DNA from 2 places in the Paraconexibacter sp. genome. Region 1 is predicted to be linked to the other one. Evidence: riboswitches for the same ligand, from Rfam matches in the RefSeq annotation. Region 1 holds a riboswitch; the other holds the start of a gene.
The links. Region 1 has a riboswitch for cobalamin ahead of ACME2J_RS04760 (DUF4430 domain-containing protein). Riboswitches for the same ligand answer to the same signal wherever they lie in the genome.
Positions count from the first base shown of each region.

Region 1 (8,613 bases):
CGTTCGGCAGCGGCGCGAACGCGAGCCGGCCGAGCGCCGCGAGCGCGGCGACCGTCGCGACGAGGGCGAGCACCTTCGAGGACGGGTGCGAGCGCTCGTACCACGTGAACCCGGCGAGGAGCGCGAGCGCGAGGATCGAGAACGAGGCGAGGGTCCAGGTCATGCGGGTGCCTCCTGGGTCGGGGCGGGGCGGGACGTGAGGGTCGGCGCGCTCATGGGCGCACCTCGACGGGGGTCATGCGGCCGCGGAGCAGCTCCGCGCCTTCCTCGGGCCGCAGCGCGCGGCCGGCGCCGCCGAGCACGCGGGCGGTCTCGGTCGCGAAGTACCAGCCGCCCGCGAGGACGTCGCGGACGTCGGCGTCGGCGATCGGCCGGCCGTCCGCGAGGAGGACGACGCGCTCGGCGAACGCGGCGGCGAACTCGGCGTCGTGGGTCGCGACGACGACCGCGCTCCCCGTGCGGGCGATGCCGGCGAGCCGCTCGGCGAGGGCGCCCTTCGCCGCGCGGTCCATGCCGCGCGTCGGCTCGTCGAGCAGGACGACGGGAGGCGGCGGGCCGTCGCCGAGGACGATCGCGAGCGCGAGCCGCTGGCGCTGGCCGCCGGAGAGGTCGCGCGGGTGACGGTCCTCGAGCCCGCCGAGCCCGACCGCCGACAGCGCCTCGGGCGCGGCTTCGTCGCCGACGCGCTCGTGGAGGACGTAGTCGCCGGGGTGCTGGAGGAGGAGAGCGACGCGGCCCGCGGCGCGGACCCGCCCGCGGCTCGGCTGCTGGAGCCCGGCGGCGTGACGCAGGAGCGTCGACTTCCCCGCGCCGTTGCGTCCCATGAGGACGACCCGCTCCCCGGGCGCGACGGCGAGGTCGACGGCGCGGAGGATCGCGCGCCCGCCGTCGAGCTCGTGCCAGAGCCCGGAGATCTCGAGCGCCGGCGCCCCGCGCTCCGCCCCCGCGAGGACGCGGTCGCGCAGCCGCCCGAGCGGGGAGCGCCGGGCGGCGCTCGACGGCGGGCCGGCGGGCGCGACCGGCGCCTCGGCGTCGTCGGGGAGGAGGCCGTGCCCGCGCAGCGTCGCCCGGGCGGCCTTGACGCTCGCGGGCAGCGGACGCAGCCCGAGCCGCTCGAACATGCGCGCGCCCGGCGTGAGGAGCGCGGGGTGGTTCTCGGCCGCCCACGCGAGCGCCTCGGGCGGCGAGGCGTCGCAGACGATCCGCCCGCCGTCGAGGACGACGAGGCGGTCGGCGTGGGCGAGGCAGCGCTCGAGCCGGTGCTCGGCGAGGACGATCGCGGTCCCCCACTCCTCGTTGAGCCGCCGCAGCAGCCAGACGAGCTCGTCGCCGGCGACGGGGTCGAGCTGGGAGGTCGGCTCGTCGAGGAGCACCACGCGGGGCCGACCTGCGAGCGCGGCCCCGAGCGCGACCCGCTGGAGCTCTCCGCCGGAGAGCTCGTGGGTCGAGCGGTCGAGGAGCGACTCGATGCCGAGGGCGAGCGCGGCCTCCTCCACGCCCCGGGCGACGGCCTCGGGCGCGTGCCCGCGGTTCTCGAGCGGGAAGGCGAGCTCGGCGCGGACGGTGCCGAGGAGGCTCTGGGACTCCGGGTCCTGGAAGAGGCTGCCCGCGACCGCGGAGACGTCGGCGGCGCCGTGCTCACGGGTGTCGAGGCCGCCGACGACGAGGCGACCGCCGAACTCGCCGCCGTGGAAGTGCGGCACGAGCCCGCCCGCGGCGCGCAGCAGGGTCGACTTGCCGCTCGCGGAGTCGCCGGCGAGGACGACGAACTCCCCCGGCCCGACGGTGAGCGTGACGTCGTCGAGCGCGGGCCGCTCGGCGTCGGGATAGCGGTAGCTGACGCCCTCGGCACGGAGCACGGCGCTCATCGCTCGATCCCCCGGCGGTCGAGTCCCGGCAGGGCGGCGACGAGGGCGACCGTCATCGCGAGCGCGATCTCGGGAGCCCCGGCCGGAGCGTCGAGCTCGGGGTACGCGGTGAAGTCGCCGACGCCCGCGAGGCGTCCGCCGACGAGGAGCGCCGCGATCGCCGCCCCGCAGACCGCGTAGGCGAGGTCGTGGCGCGACCAGGGCCGCGGGGGCCCGGCCCCGGCCCGCCGCGCCGCCGGGGTGCCGTAGCCCCGCACCTCGAGCGTCGCCGCGACGTCGATCGCGCGGTCGAGCGCCCCCGAGGTGACGGCGCGCAGCACCGCGACACGGGCGCGCGTCCCGGTCCCTCCCCCGTCCGGCCGGCAGCGGCGGGCGAGGTCGAGCCGGCGCGCGTCGCGGGCGAGGACGGGGACGGTCCGGGTCGCGAGCGCGGCCGTGAGCCCGCTGCGCAGCGAGACGCGACGGAAGATCCGCAGCAGCTCGTCGGGGTCGACGGCCGCGGCGAGCACCGCGCAGGCGAGGATCACGACGGCGACGCGGGCGCCGAGGACGAGGCCGTAGACGAGCGCCTCGAGGGTGACGTCGATCCGGCCGAGGGGCGGCAGCTCGCCGAGCCGCGCGACGACGGTGAGCCCCTCGCGGACGACGATGGCGTTGACGAGCGCGAAGAGGAGCGCGAGCGGCACCGCGAGGAGCGCGGCCCGGCGCACGGCGTCGAGCACGCCGGCGCCCGCGGCGACGAGCACGACCGCCGCGGCGACGCCCGCGAGGACGATCGGGTTCTCGACGAGGCCCGCGAGCGCGAGGACGAGGCAGAACGGCGCAGCGACCGAGGCGCGGGTCGCGTGCAGAGGGCTCGCGATCCGGCGGTAGGTCATGGCGTCGTCGCCGTCCCCTCGGCGTCGTCGGCGGCTTCGACCTCGGGGAGCGGCACGTCGCCGCCGGGCGTGACGGCGAGCGCGAACGCCCGGTCGAGACGCGCCTCGCTGAGCGCGCTCGTCGCCGCACGCAGGCCGGCGGCGTCCGTCCCGGTGACGACCCAGACGGGCGCCTCGTCCTCGATCCGGGTCGCCGCGATGAGGCCGGTGCCGGGGCCGAGCGTGCGCGTCACCCGTCCTCGCGGATCGAGCGCCTCGATCGTGCGGCCGTCGGCGGCGATCCGCGCGAAGACGCCGCTCTCCTCCGGGCCGCTCTCGAGACGGCGCGCGACTCCGTCGGCCCGCACGGCCTCCCAGGGCCCGACGAGGACGCGCAGGGTCTCGCGGGCGAGCGACGTCCGCAGGCCCCCGCTGCCGGGGGCGATGCCGACCTCGACGAGCCGGTCGCGCACGGCGCCGCACTCGGGGCTCTCCGTGACCGGGCACTCGACGCGCACGGGAAGCCGCCGGCCCTCGAACCCGCGGACGAAGGGGTCGGGGAACGCGCCGACGACGGCGGGAATCGTGGACGTCACGCCCCAGTCGTGGTGGTCCCACCAGACGCGGTCGCCCTCGCGCAGCTCGTAGGAGGCGGCGCCCTCCTCCGCGGCGACGCCGTTGACGAAGTAGAACCAGTCGACGGGGCGGCCGTCCTCCTCGCCCCCGGAGATGCCGTCGATCGACTGGACGAAGCCGCCGCCGTACCGGGTCTCGACGTCGGCGTTGCGCTGCAGGAGCCTCATCGCCGTGTCGGTCCCGGGCGCCTCGGTCTCGTCGATGCGCTCGATGAGACGCTGCCCGAAGTCCTGCGTGACGGTGAGGCGGGTGTCGGTGGCCGGCGTCCCCGCCCCGAGCCCGCAGGCCACGAGGGTCGCGCTCGCGAGGAGCGCGAGACAGGCCGCGGCGGCGCGGCGCATCGGAGCGGGGGCGGGCATCGTCTAGCGCTCCACCTCGAACACGACGCGGTTCCGCGTCCGCTGCAGCGTGTCGTCGACGTTGCCCGCGGCGTCGGTGACGCGGACGTCGAGGACGTAGCGGCCGAAGCCGGCGCGCTCGGGCATCTGGTAGCTCCACGGCGTCCGGTCGCCGATCTCGAACCACTCGCCGCGGGAGGCGCCGCAGCGGGACATCTTCACGAAGCGCTCACGGTCGGCGTCGAAGGTCGTGCAGCTCTTCCCGCCGCTCTTCTTCTCGCGCGTGCGCGTGATCCTCAGCTCGATCTTCGCGATGCCGCCGAACTCCTCGTCGACCTCGCCCTCGAAGACCCGCGGGCCCTCGCCGCGGTCGAACCGCTGCTTCTCCTTCACGGAGGTGATGTCGCCGCGACCGGCCGTCTTGTCGGGGGTTCCGCAGCGGCCGTCGTCGCCGTCGGTGACGCACGGCGCCGCCGCCTGGGGGACGCTCGTGCCGCAGAGGCCGTCGGAGCCCGTCGTCACGCAGATGAGCTGCGTCGCGGGGGGTCGGTCGCCCTTCGACGCGACGAGCAGGAACGGCCCGCCGTTCGAGAGCGAGAGCGTCGCCCGGCCTTGCGCGTTCGTCGGCGTGCCGTTGACCGAGGCGCCGCTCGCCGGCTCGACGGCCGTCGTGCTCGCGAAGTCGGGCGGCCCGCCGAACGTCGTCGAGGACTCGGTGACCGCGACCGTGAACGGCGTGTTCGGCGCGACGGTGCGGGGCGCGGTGAGCTGCATCGGCTCGCCGGCGAAGCAGCCGGAGGTCGCGCCCGCGCAGGCCGGGTAGAGCTGCACCCGGTCGCCGTTCGCGACCTCGACGCCGCACAGGCCGGTGCTCGCGGCCTTGCCGTTGAGGTAGAAGGCCCAGTAGCGCCCGGTGTCGAACGTGTGCGTCTCGCCCTTGATCGCGTCGACGCCGAAGCCGAGGCCGTCGAACCAGGTGCCGGCCCACTGGCCGCCGGTCGCGACCTCCAGGGCGCCCGCGCCCGAGGTGCCGGTGCAGGCGTGCGACGGGTCGGCGTCCTTGTAGACGGGGCGGGTCGTCGTGGTGACGGGGACCTGCGGCAGGAGCGCGCCGCCGTTCCCGACGGCTTCGACGGTGACGGTCGCCGGCGCTGCGGCGGATGCGGCGGACGGCACGGCGAGAGCTGCGGCCGCGGCGAGACCTCCGATGAGGAGACGACGGGTGCTGCGAGGCAAGAGGGCCACCCCTTTCCACGAGGGCGTATGGGCTTGAGCGGTCGGAGGCAGGTCTCCTGGCTCCCGGGCCCACCCCTCCGCGCCTTCCCAGTCCCTGTGCGGACCAGTGGCCGGCGCTCCATGCGCCTGCGGACGGGCCTCCCCGGTCACAGTGGCGGGTCCGCGCCGGATTCGCACCGGCTTCCCTACGCCACCGACCGTGATGACGCGCGCAGTGTAGCGCTGCGGCGCCCGGGATGGCAGCGCCGCATCTGGGAAGGTAGGTCACATGACCGTCAACCTCACCCGCATCTACACGAAGCTCGGCGACTCCGGCGAGACGCACCTCGGGGACATGAGCCGCGTCCCGAAGAACCACCCGCGGATCGAGGCCTACGGCGAGATCGACGAGCTCAACTCGCACCTCGGGCTCGCGCGCGCGAGCGTGACGTTCTCGGCCGAGGTCGACGGCTGGCTCGGCCGCATCCAGAACGACCTCTTCGACCTCGGCGCCGACCTCTCGGTCCCGCACGAGGGCGACAAGGAGCGGCTCCGCGTCGACGCTGCGCAGACCGCCTGGCTCGAGGAGATCTGCGACAAGGTGAACGCGACGCTCAAGCCGCTCAAGAGCTTCGTGCTCCCCGGCGGGACGCCGCCGGCCGCGCACCTCCAGGTCTGCCGGACCGTCTGCCGCCGCGCGGAGCGGCGCGCGATCCTCGTCGAGGACGGCAACCCCGAGGTCGTGAAGTACCTCAACCGCCTCAGCGACCTCCTCTTCATCCTCGCCCGGGCCGAGAACGGATCCGAGGAGCCGCTCTGGGAGCCCGGCCGCTACCGCTGAAGCCCGGGCGGCGGGGGCGGTCCCGCCGTGCGCGACGATGCGCGCGCGAGGAGGCGCGCGAGCGCGACGGCGAGGAGGGCGGCCAGCGCCGCGATCCCGATGGCGCCCGCCGTCCAGGTCGGCCGGGTGAGGAGATGCTCGGCGACCTCGTCGCGCCGCGACAGCGCGACGACCGCGACGGCGGCCGCCGCGCCCGTCCCGACGGCCATCGGGGCGAGGCGCTCGACCGGCCGCGCCGGCCGGTCGGCGATCCACGCGCCCCAGCGCGGCGTCCGCTCCGGCCGGCGTCGCTCGAGCGCCGCGAGCGCGGCGGCGGCCAGGAGCACCCAGACGGCGGCGTTGAGGTAGCCGCCGACGACGTCCGACGGCCAGTGCCAGCCGAGGACGAGGATCGCGTAGCCGACGGCGATCGCGTAGCCGCCGCCGACCGCGGCGGCGGCCGGACGCGCGCGGGCGGGGAACGCGAGGACGGCGAGGAGGCCGATCGTCATCGCCGCGCTGGCGTGACCGCTCGGCCACGAGGCGTCGCCGATCGCCGCGGCGCCGAGCCACCCGTCCGGTCGCGGGGTCGCGAGCAGCGGCTTGAGGAGCGTCGTCGTCGTGCCCGCGGCGACGAGCACGACGGGGATCGCGGCGGCGAGCCGCAGCCGCCCGCGCACGATCGCGACGATGATGAGGAGGAGCCCTGCGAGCGCGTAGGGTGCGGGGTCGGCGAGATGGGCGACGTCCGCGACGAGCGGCGTGAGATCGGGGCGCTGCAGCTCGACGAAGCCCTGCAGGGCCTGGCCGTCGCGCGCGCCGAACGACGGGGCGAGAAGCGCCAGGACGCCCGTGAGGGCGAAGCCCGCGAGGCAGGCGAGGGCGAGGAGGAACGGCGGTCCGGGACGGCGGGGCATCCGACCTCGAGCGTACCGTCGTCCGGTCTCCGGCCTGCCGGGCAGGGACCCCGCACCGCGCGTCGTACTCCACCGCATGACCACCATCGGCGAGATCCCCAGCTGGATCGGCTTCCACGCCGAGGACGCCGACGGCGTCCCGCTCGGTCGCGTCGTCGCGGTCCATCTCCCCGACGCACGCACGCCGGGCGCCGCGCCCGAGGTCGGCCTCGAGGTGCGGCTCGGCGACGGCTCGCACGCCGTCCTCTCGGCGCTCGGCGCGCACCGCTCGGCGGACCGCGTCCGCCTCGCCGTCGTCGCGGGGACCGTCCGCGCGCACGCGCCCGGATCCGAGGGGCTCCCCTCGCCGGTGCCCGCCGACGCGGTATAGGGTCGGCGCATGGGGACTTCGAGCGGCGGGCCGGACGGCGAGACCCTCTACCGGGGCGCGGCGGCGATCGCGTTCCTCATCGGGGTCGGCGCGCTCATCGCGCCGAAGCAGCTCGTCCGGCTCTACGGCATGGATCCGGAGGAGATGACCGGGACGAGCGCGTTCGGATGGCGCCTCTTCGCCGCCCGCAACATCCTCATCGGGGGCGCCGCGCTCCGCGGCAGCCAGGTCGCACGCGACACGACGCTCGCCCTCCAGGCCCCCGACCAGCTCATCTTCCTCCACGCGTTCCGCACGCGCTCGATCCCGCGCCCGACCGCGATCCTCGCGATGATCACGTCGGGTGCCGTCGCCGCGATGTGCGCGATCGCGCGCTCGCGCGGCTGAGGGGCGGGCGGCGGCGCGAGACGCAGGAAGCGCCCGCCGGGGAGCGCGATCCTGCGCCTCGCGGGCGCGGCGTCAGCCGAGCTCGAAGAGGATCTGCCCCGCCTCGACGGCCTGACCCTCCTCGCAGCACACCTTCGACACGGTGCCGCCGTCCTCGATCTCGAGCGGCATCTCCATCTTCATGGACTCGAGGATCGCGACCTCGTCGCCCTCCGCGACGGCGTCACCCTCCTTGACGAGGATCTTCCAGACGGTGCCGGTGATGTGGGCTTCGATTCGGATCATCAGATCCACTCCTCTCGCATCGGGTCGGATTCTTCGGCGACGATCGCCGCCGTGCGCGCGGCGACCGCGCCCTTGAGCTGGGACTTCACCTTCGCGTAGACCGGGAGCGCCGCGAGCGCGGCCGCCCGTTCGACCGCCGTCTCGACGAGCGCGTCCGCGGCGACGACCTCGTCGGCGACCTCCGCGTCGACCGCTTCGCGCGGCGACAGCGGGCGGCCCGTGAGACCGAGCCGCCGGGCGACGCCCGGGCGCAGCTCCGCCTGGACGACCGCGAGCGGCACCGCCGGGTACGGGACCCCGGCCTGCACCTCGGGCAGCCCGAGGCGGGACTCGCCGTCGGCGACGAGCCGCAGGTCGCAGGCGAGCGCGAGGATGAGGCCGCCGGCGAGCGCGTGGCCGTTCACCGCGGCGATCGTCGGCACCGGCGCCGAGTAGAGCGCGTGGACGACGCGGTTGAGGCCGTCGACCATCGCGCGCCGCTCGTCCGGCCCGTACTCGCCGACGAGGCGCGTGTCGATGCCGGCGGAGAAGCAGGACCCCTCCCCCGTGAGCACGATCGCGCGCCCGTCGGCGGCCGCCCCCTCGATCGCCGCCTCGAGCGCCTCGAGGAGCGGGATGTCGAGCGCGTTCACCTTCGGGCGGTCGAGCCGGACGAGGGCGATGCCGTCCGCCGGCGTCTCGACGCGGACCGCGTCGCTCTCCGTGTCTGCTGTCATCGGCCTTCTCCTCGGGGCGTGGGTGTCGTCGGGTGTGCTCGTAGTCTTCGGGTATGCGTCGCGACCAGGCGATCCTCGAGGCCGCAGCGGACCTCTTCCTCGAGCGAGGCTTCCACAACGTCCGGCTCGACGACATCGGCGAGCGCGTCGGCATCACGGGACCTGCGATCTACCGCCACTTCGCGAACAAGGAGGAGATCCTCG
Region 1 covers NZ_JBLKKY010000008.1:64,135-72,747, reverse strand. The annotation lists gene ACME2J_RS04780 (prenyltransferase/squalene oxidase repeat-containing protein) at 1-163, opposite strand, end outside; gene ACME2J_RS04775 (ABC transporter ATP-binding protein) at 213-1,868, opposite strand; gene ACME2J_RS04770 (energy-coupling factor transporter transmembrane component T family protein) at 1,865-2,746, opposite strand; gene ACME2J_RS04765 (DUF4430 domain-containing protein) at 2,743-3,720, opposite strand; gene ACME2J_RS04760 (DUF4430 domain-containing protein) at 3,724-4,935, opposite strand; cobalamin riboswitch at 4,965-5,145, opposite strand; gene ACME2J_RS04755 (cob(I)yrinic acid a,c-diamide adenosyltransferase) at 5,204-5,755, shown strand; gene ACME2J_RS04750 (phosphatase PAP2 family protein) at 5,746-6,651, opposite strand; gene ACME2J_RS04745 (hypothetical protein) at 6,728-7,021, shown strand; gene ACME2J_RS04740 (hypothetical protein) at 7,031-7,408, shown strand; gene ACME2J_RS04735 (acyl-CoA carboxylase biotin carboxyl carrier protein subunit) at 7,481-7,693, opposite strand; gene ACME2J_RS04730 (enoyl-CoA hydratase/isomerase family protein) at 7,693-8,409, opposite strand; gene ACME2J_RS04725 (TetR/AcrR family transcriptional regulator) at 8,463-8,613, shown strand, end outside.

Region 2 (8,613 bases), on a different contig from region 1:
CGTCGGCGCTCTCCTCGCCCTGCGGCGCCCCGGACGCGTCGTCGTCGTCGACGAGGCGTTCATGGACCTCGTCCCCGGCGAGCCGGGCTCGCTCGCGCGGGAGCCGCTCGACGACGTCGTCGTCGTCCGCAGCCTCACGAAGTCGCTCGCGATCCCCGGCGTCCGGGCGGGGTACGCGCTCGCCGAGCCGTCCCTCGCCGACCGCCTGCACGCCGCGCGGCCGCCGTGGTCGGCCAACGCGCTCGCGCTCGCCGCCCTCACCGCGATCGCCCCGCGACCGGACGCGCTCGTCGCTGTGGCGCAGCGCGCCGCGGCCGAGCGCGAGGACCTCGTCGCGCGTCTCGCCGCCCTCCCCGCCGTGCGCACGTGGCCGTCGCACACGAACTTCGTCCTCGCTGAGGTGGCCGACGGGGCCTCGGTCGTCGCGGCGCTGCGCGCACGCCGCATCGCGGTCCGCCCGGCGGGGTCCTTCCCGGGCCTGGGCGAGCAGCACCTGCGCATCACCGCGCGCGACCCGGACAGCAACGCGCGCCTCGCGACCGCGCTCGGTGAGGTCGCGTGACCGCCCCCGTCCACGTCGTCGGCATCGGCGCCGATGGGTGGGACGGCCTCGGCGGCCCCGCCCGTGCCGCGGTCGCCGACGCCCGGCTGCTCATGGGCTCGAGCCGCCAGCTCGCGCTCGTCCCCGACGACGTCGGCGCGGCGCCCCGCCGGTCGTGGCCCTCGCCGTTCCATCGCGCCTACGACGAGCTGCCGGCACTCGCCGACGCGGGCGGGCTCTGCGTCCTCGCCTCCGGCGACCCGATGCTCCACGGCATCGGCGCGACGCTCGTCGCGCGCCTCGGCGCGTCCCGGCTGCGCATCCACCCGCACCCCTCGGCCTTCCAGCTCGCGTGCGCGCGCCTCGGCTGGCCGGCGGCCGACGTCGAGCTCGTGAGCGCGGTCGCCCGTCCCGCCGACGTCCTCGCCGCCGCCCTGCAGCCCGGCCGCCGTCTCGTCGCCTACGTCACCGGGACGCACGGGGCCGCCGAGGTCGCGGCGGTGCTGCGCGACCGCGGCTACGGCCCGAGCACGCTCGTCGTCTGCGAGGAGCTCGGCGGCGCGGGCGAGCGGCTCACGACGACGACCGCCGCCGCCCACGACGGCACGCCCGCCGCACCGCTCCACCTCGTCGCCGTGGAGGTGCGGGCCGCCCCCGGCACGCCGCTCCTCCCCCGCACGCCCGGCCTGCCCGACGACGCCTACGTCCACGACGGGCAGCTCACGAAGCGCGACCTCCGCGCCCTCGCCGTCTGCGCGCTGCGCCCGGCGCCCGGGGCCGTCCTGTGGGACGTCGGCGCGGGGAGCGGCTCGATCGCCGTCGAGTGGCTGCGGGCCGAGCGGTCCGCCGGGGCCGTCGCCGTCGAGCCGCGCGGGGATCGACGCGCCCGCATCGCCGAGAACGGGCGCGCCCTCGGCGTCCCCGACCGCCTCGAAGTCGTCGCCGGACGGGCCCCCGAGGCGCTCGACGGGCTCCGCCCGCCGGACGCGATCTTCGTCGGCGGAGGCGTGAGCGCGCCGGGCGTCCTCGACGCCTGCCACGCCGCACTGCGCCCGGGTGGTCGACTCGTCGCTCACGCGGTGACGCTCGAGGCCGAGGCGGCGCTCGCCTCCGCGCGGGAGCGGCACGGCGGCACGCTCACCCGCATCCAGGTCGCCCGCGCCGAGCCGATCGGCGGCTTCACCGGCTGGCGGCCCGCGATGCCGATCACCCGCTGGGAGGTCCTCACGTGACCGTCTTCTTCGTCGGCGCCGGACCTGGCGCCGCCGATCTCCTCACCCTCCGCGCCGTCGACGTGCTGCGGCGCTGTCCGGTGTGCGTCTACGCCGGCGCCCTCGTGCCCGACGAGGTGCTCGCGCACTGCCCGCCCGATGCCCGTCTCGTCGACAGCCGCGACCTCACCCTCGACGAGATCGAAGGCGTCCTCGTCGACGCGCACGCCGCCGGTGACGACGTCGCCCGACTCCACAGCGGCGACCCGTCGATCTACAGCGCGATCACGGAGCAGATCCGGCGGCTGCGCGACCGCGGCATCCCCTACGCGATCGTGCCCGGCGTCCCCGCGTTCGCCGCCGCGGCCGCCGCGATCGGCCGTGAGCTCACGGTGCCCGGTGTCGCGCAGAGCGTCATCCTCACGCGCCACGCGCGACGCGCGACCGCCCTGCCGCCCGGCGAGGAGCTCGATGGTCTCGCCGCGCACGGCACGACGCTCGTCCTCCACCTCGCCGCCCAGGCGCTCGACGAGATCGCGCCGCGTCTCGTCGCGCACTACGGGCCGCGGTGCCCCGCGTGCGTCGTCGCGCACGCGAGCCGCCCCGAGGAGCAGGTCGTCCACGGCACGCTCGCGACGATCGCCGACGCGACGGCGCGGGCGGGGATCCGCCGGACCGCGACGATCCTCGTCGGCCCCGCGCTCGCGGGCGTCGACGCCGCCGGGGCGTGCGCGAGCCATCTGTACTCGCCCGCGCGCGCGCGCGCGCGATGAGCCGGCTCCTCCTCATCGGGATCGGGCCGGGCGACCCCGACCAGGTGACGGTCCAGGCCGTGCGGGCGCTCGACGCCTTCGACGTCCTCTTCGTCGTGACGAAGGACGGCGCCGACGACCTCGTCGCCCTGCGCCGCGCCGTCGTCGCGCGCCATCGCACCGCGGGCGCGTACCGCACCGTCGAGATCCCCGACCCGCCCCGCCCCTGGAGGACGGCCCCGGACTACCGCGAGGCCGTCGCCCGCTGGCGTGAGGAGCGGGTCGCGCGCTGGGAGGAAGCGCTCGCCGGCGCCCTCGGAGCCGGCCGGACCGGCGCGTTCCTCGTGTGGGGCGACCCGTCGCTCTACGAGAGCACGCTCGCCGTCGTGCGCGCGATCGACGACCGCGGGCGCGTCGCGCTCGACGTCGAGGTCGTCCCGGGCGTGAGCAGCCTCCATGCCCTCACGGCGCGACACGGGGTCGCGCTCAACCGCGTCGGGCGCGCCGTCCGCGTCACGCCCGCCCGTCTCGTCGCGCAGGACGGGCTCCCCGACGCCGACGAGGACGTCGTCGTCATGCTCGACGCGCACCGCGCGCTGAGCGCGCTCCCCCGCGGAGCGCCGCTGCACGTCTACTGGGGCGCCTATCTCGGGACACCCGACGAGATCCTCGTCGCCGGACCGCTCGACGAGGTGCGCGACGAGATCGGCCGTCACCGCGCCGAGGCGCGAGAGCGCAAGGGCTGGATCTTCGACATCGCGCTCCTGCGCCGGACCGCGTGAGCGTGACGGTCCTCGTCCTCGGCGGCACCGCGGAGGCCCGGGCGCTCGCCGGGGCACTGGTCGACCGTCCGGGGATGCGCGTGGTGAGCTCGCTCGCGGGTCGCGTCGCGCGCCCCCGCGTGCCGCCTGGCGAGGTGCGGGTCGGCGGCTTCGGCGGCGTCGACGGGCTCGCCGGCTGGCTGCGCTGCGTGCGCGCCGCCTGCGTCGTCGATGCGACGCACCCGTTCGCCGAGCGCATCGGCGCGAACGCTGCCGCCGCCTGCACGTCCGCCCGCGTCCCTCTCCTGCGGCTCACACGGCCCGGCTGGGATCCGGGCCCCGGCGACGACTGGCACCGGGTCGCCTCGCTCCCGCAGGCGGCGGCGCTCGTGCCGCGGCTCGGTGCGCGCGCCTTCCTCACCACCGGACGCCAGGGTCTCGGCGCGTTCCGCGACGATGCGCGCACCTTCTTCCTCGTGCGGACGGTCGACCCGCCCGACCCCGGCAACCTCCCGCCCCGGCACGCTCTGCTCCTCGACCGCGGGCCGTACACGCGCGCGGGCGAGGGCGCGATCTTCGACGCCCACGCGATCGACGTCGTCGTCACGAAGGACTCGGGCGGCGACCACACGCGGGCGAAGCTCGACGCCGCCCGCGAGCGGCGTCTGCCCGTCGTCGTCGTCGACCGTCCGGCGCGGCCTCACGTGGAGACGGTCGCCGAGGTCGGCGCCGCGGTCGCCTGGGTGCTCGCCCGCGCCGCCGGGTAGGTCCGCGGCGTGTGGACGAGGGTCCGTCCGCCGGGCGCCACCGCCGTCCGCGTCCGCGACGACCCGACGATGAGGAGCGTCCGCATGTCGACCACGCTGGTGTCGAGCGTGCCGAGGGTGACGACGTCGACCGACTCGTCGGGCGCGCCGACCGCGCGCGCGACGACGACCGGAGTCGCGTCGTCGCGATGGCGGCGCACCGCGAGGATCGCGCGATCGAGCTGCTCGCGTCGCGACCGCGACGCCGGGTTGTAGAACGCGAGCGCGAAGTCGGCCGCGGCGGCCGCCTCGACGCGCCGCGCGACGACGTCCCACGGCTTGAGGCGGTCGGACAGCGAGACGACGGCGAAGTCGTGCCCGAGCGGCGCCCCGACGCGGGCGGCCGCCGCCTGCATCGCGGAGAGGCCGGGCACGACGTCGATCTCGACCTCGCCGAGCGCGGTCCCGACCGCGGCCTCCTCCTCCCACGCCTCGAGGACGGCGGCGGCCATCGCGAAGATGCCGGGGTCGCCGGAGGACACGACGACGACGCGCCGGCCTTCGGAGGCGAGCCGCAGGGCGTGACGCGCGCGGTCGACCTCGACGCGGTTGTCGGAGGCGAACCGCTCGAGCCCCGGGCGGTCGGGGACGCGCGCGACGTACGGCGCGTAGCCGACGACCGCGTCGGCCGTCGCGAGCTCGGCCTCGGCCTCGGCGGTCCGCCAGCGGGGCCCGGCGGGCCCGAGACCGACGACGGCGACGCGGCCGCGTGCGTCCGCGCGGGCGGCCGCCGCGTGTGGCCCCTTGCCGCGCAGCCGGTCGTCCGCGGCGGTCGGCACGAGCGCGATCGACATGTACGGCACGCGGCCGGCCTCGACATCGGCGACCGGTGCGATCTCCTCGTCGTGGTGCGAGGCGCGTGTGACGTGGACGGCGCGGTCGAGGACGCCGGCGCCCTCGGCGGCGTCGCGGACGGTCGGGAACGTCCGACCGAGCTTCATGACGACCGCTGCGTCGGCGTCGGCGAGACGGCGCCGCAGCTCGTCCTGGGGGAGCGTCCCCGGCAGGACCGTGAGGACGTCGTCGTGCTTGCACAGCGGGGTACCGGCGGCGGCGCTCGCGGCGCTCACCGACGTCACGCCCGCGACGACCTCCGTCGGGTACCGCGACGCGAGTCGCTCGTGCAGGTACATGTAGGAGCCGTAGAAGAACGGGTCCCCCTCGCACAGGACCGCGACGTCGCGCCCCGCGTCGAGGTGCGCGGCGATCTCGGCGGCGCCCCTGTCGTAGTAGTCGCGCAGGGCGGCGTCGTAGGCTGCGGCGTCCGCGGTGCCTTCGGTCGTCGTCGGGTAGACGAGCGGGACCTCGACGTGGTCCGGGCGCAGGTGCGGCGCGGCCGCCGATCGCGCGACGCCACTGCGGCCCCTCGCGATCGGATAGGCGACGACCGGGACGGACTCGAGGATCCGCAGCGCCTTCAGCGTGAGGAGCTCGGGGTCGCCGGGGCCGACGCCGACGCCGTAGAGGCGTCCGGTCGTCGTGCGCGGTGCGTCGACCATGGCGCTCACTCCTCCTCGCTCGCGAGCGCGTTGACGGCGGCGGCGGCGATCGCGCTGCCGCCCCGTCGCCCGTGGACGACGAGATGCTCGAGGTGCGGAGGACCGTCGACGAGCGCCTCCTTCGACTCGACCGCGCCGATGAAGCCGACGGGGATGCCGATGACGGCGGCGGGCCGCGGGCCGCCCGCGGCGACGTTCTCGAGGAGCCGGAAGAGCGCGGTCGGGGCGTTGCCGAAGACGGCGACCGCGCCGTCGAGCCGGTCGTCCCAGAGGTCGACGGCGGCCGCGGTGCGCGTGTTGCCGATGCGCTGCGCGAGCGCGGGCACGCGCGGGTCGGCGAGGGTGCAGACGACGTCGTTGCCTGCGGGAAGCCGGCGCCGCGTGATGCCCGAGGCGACCATCGTCGTGTCGCAGAGGATCGGCGCGCCGTCGGCGAGCGCCCGCATCGCGGTGGCGCCGAACCCTGGCGAGGCGACGACGTCGGCCGCGAGGTCGACCATGCCGCACGCGTGGATCATCCGCACGACGGTGCGCTCCATGACTGGGTCGAGGCCGGCGAGATCGGCCTCGGCGCGGATCGTCGCGAAGGACCGCCGGTAGATCTCGGCGCCGTCGCGGATGTGATCGACGGCGCTCACGCCATCACCTCCCGGCGGTCCCAGCCGCCGTCCGGGCGGGCGCTCACCCCGATCGCGACGTCGGGCGTCTCCCCGCAGCGCCGCGGGCACGCCGACCAGTGCTCACGACCGGCGCGCCGAGGGGCGTCGGCCCGTTCGCGCGCACGCCGCGTCGCGATCCCGCGGACGTCGGCGAGCGCCTGCGCGCAGGCGCCGACGCCGGCGCACGCGCTCAGCCCCCGCCAGCCCGTGTCGGGGTCCACGACGAGGCCGGTGGCGCGCATCGTGTCCGCGGCGGCGGCCGCCGCGGCGGTGTCGGCGAGGTCGACGGCGACGAGTCCGCGGTCGCGGCTCACGCGGACGTCGAGCTCGTCCGTGGCCTGAGCGAGGGCGTCGAGTGCGTGCGGCGGGACCTCGCCGAGAGGCGCGAGCGCACCGACCGCGAGACGCCCGTCGACCTGGGTGACGCGCCCGACGGGCGGCTCGAGGGCGCCGTGGCGGAGGCGGGGTGGCCGCGGCCGATCCTCGGCCACGTCGGAGCGTCGCCAGGCACCAGGCGTCGCCGCGACCTGGCGCGCGACGGCGAGCGCTTCGTTGATCGCCTCGTCGGTCGGCGCGCGCACGACGACATCGGCTCCGGCATCCTCGACGGCCCCCGACCCATCGTCGACGGCGAAGAGGAAGCGTCCGGAGAGGTGCGCGAGCGCTCCGTCGGCGACGATCGCCTCGGCGAGCCGGTCGAGCAACGCGTCGGCGTCCGGGGCCGTCATGCGGCTCTGCGGCCGGCGACCGACGAGGGCGTCGGCGAGGACGTGGCGGACGCGGTCGTGGCTCGCGGGAGCGAGCAGCCCAGCGGCATCGAGTGTCGCGGCGACGCCGTCGAGGTCCTCGCCGCGGAGCCCGCGGAGCTGGACGTTGGCGCGAGACGTGAGCTCGACTCGCGCGCCGGTGCAACGAGCGATGCCTGCGAGCGCACGCACACCGCGGGCGTCGAGGCGGCCGCCGACGAGGCGGACGCGGACGAGGAGGCCGTCGGCGGCCTCGTGGGGCCGCAGGACGCCGGGACAGCGATCGGCGCTCGCGCGCGCGTCGGGGTGAGACATCGTGCTCCAATCCCTCGTGGACTCTGAAGCGCCGGTGAGTGTCCTGACTCCCGGATCGTCGCGGTCCCCCCGCCTTCCCGGACCGTCGGTCCAGTGGCGTCGTGGGGGGTCGCTCCCCGGTCACAGTGGCGAGGACCGTCCCGGATTCGCACCGGGTTCCTCGACCGTCGCAGCCGCGACTCTATCGCCTGCACCCGTCTGACACAGTCCCCGCGTGGCCGCTCGGATCCTCGGCGACGTGCGGCTCGCCGTCGCGTTCCTCACCCGCCTCCCCGTCGGTCCCCGCTTCCGCCCGGGAGGGCCGGCCCCACCGCCGCTCGACGCCGCAGCGCTCAGCCGCGCCGCCGTCTGGTTCCCCGTCGTCGGCCTGCTCGTCGGCGGCGTCCTGGGCGGCACCCGGCTGCTCGCCGACCTCGCCCTCGACCCGGCCCCCGCGACCCTCCTCGCGCTCCTCGCGGCGATCCTCGTCACCGGCGGCTTCCACGAGGACGGCCTCGCCGACGTCGCCGATGCCGCCGGCGCCCACACGACTCGCGAGCGCCGCCTCGAGATCCTCAAGGACCCCAGGGTGGGCACCTACGGCGCACTGGCAATCGCGTTCATGGTCCTCGTCCCGTTCTCGGTCCTCGTCGGCCTCGACGGCGACGACGTCCTGCGCGCCGCGCTCGTCGCGCACGTCCTCGGTCGCTGGTCGACGCTTCCGCAGTCGGTCATCTGGCGCTCGGCGCGCCAGACCGGCTCCGGTGCCCTCGTCCGTGCGACCCCGATCGGCCTCGCCGCGGCGACCGTCTTCGCGGTCACGGTCGCCGTCGTCGTCGCAGAGCCAGGCCCGGGCCTCCTCGCCGTCGCCGTCGCCGTCGCCGTCACAGGCGGCCTCGGCGCGGGGCTCGCGCGGCTCTTCGGCGGCGTCACCGGCGACTCGTTCGGCGCGGTGAACAAGATCGTCGAGATCACGACGTACCTCGTGCTCGTCTCCGCGTGGAGCTGAGCCACGCCGACCGTCAGGTGCACGGTCCGGCCCCTTCCGCGTGAGGTCGTCTCGCCGTCGTGTCCCGCGGTCCCGCGGCCGTCCGGCCGAGGCCGGCGGAGTCGGCCGGGGTGGGCCCCGCCCACTGGGAGCGCCGTGCAGCGGCGCGCGAGGCGCAGCCTAAAGGCCGGTCGGCTGGTCTCTCGCCCTGCGTGCCGGGCGAGCGCAGCGAGAGGCCGACGCAGGAGGCCGTTCCCGGTTCGCGGGAGCGAGACCGACCGCGTAGCGGGAGGTGTCCGGCAGGACACCTCCCGCAGAAACCGTGGATTTGCGGGTACTTCGGGGTGCGGTTGAAA
Region 2 covers NZ_JBLKKY010000105.1:546-9,158, forward strand. The annotation lists partial or broken gene ACME2J_RS21225 (aminotransferase class I/II-fold pyridoxal phosphate-dependent enzyme) at 1-562, shown strand, start outside; gene cbiE (precorrin-6y C5,15-methyltransferase (decarboxylating) subunit CbiE) at 559-1,773, shown strand; gene cobM (precorrin-4 C(11)-methyltransferase) at 1,770-2,525, shown strand; gene cobF (precorrin-6A synthase (deacetylating)) at 2,522-3,286, shown strand; gene ACME2J_RS21245 (cobalt-precorrin-6A reductase) at 3,289-4,032, shown strand; gene ACME2J_RS21250 (precorrin-2 C(20)-methyltransferase) at 3,966-5,570, opposite strand; gene ACME2J_RS21255 (precorrin-8X methylmutase) at 5,576-6,208, opposite strand; gene ACME2J_RS21260 (ferredoxin-like domain-containing protein) at 6,205-7,290, opposite strand; cobalamin riboswitch at 7,307-7,474, opposite strand; gene cobS (adenosylcobinamide-GDP ribazoletransferase) at 7,505-8,278, shown strand.
Region 2: linked by a shared signal. The riboswitch ahead of ACME2J_RS21260 (ferredoxin-like domain-containing protein) and the one ahead of ACME2J_RS04760 (DUF4430 domain-containing protein) in region 1 are both predicted to bind cobalamin.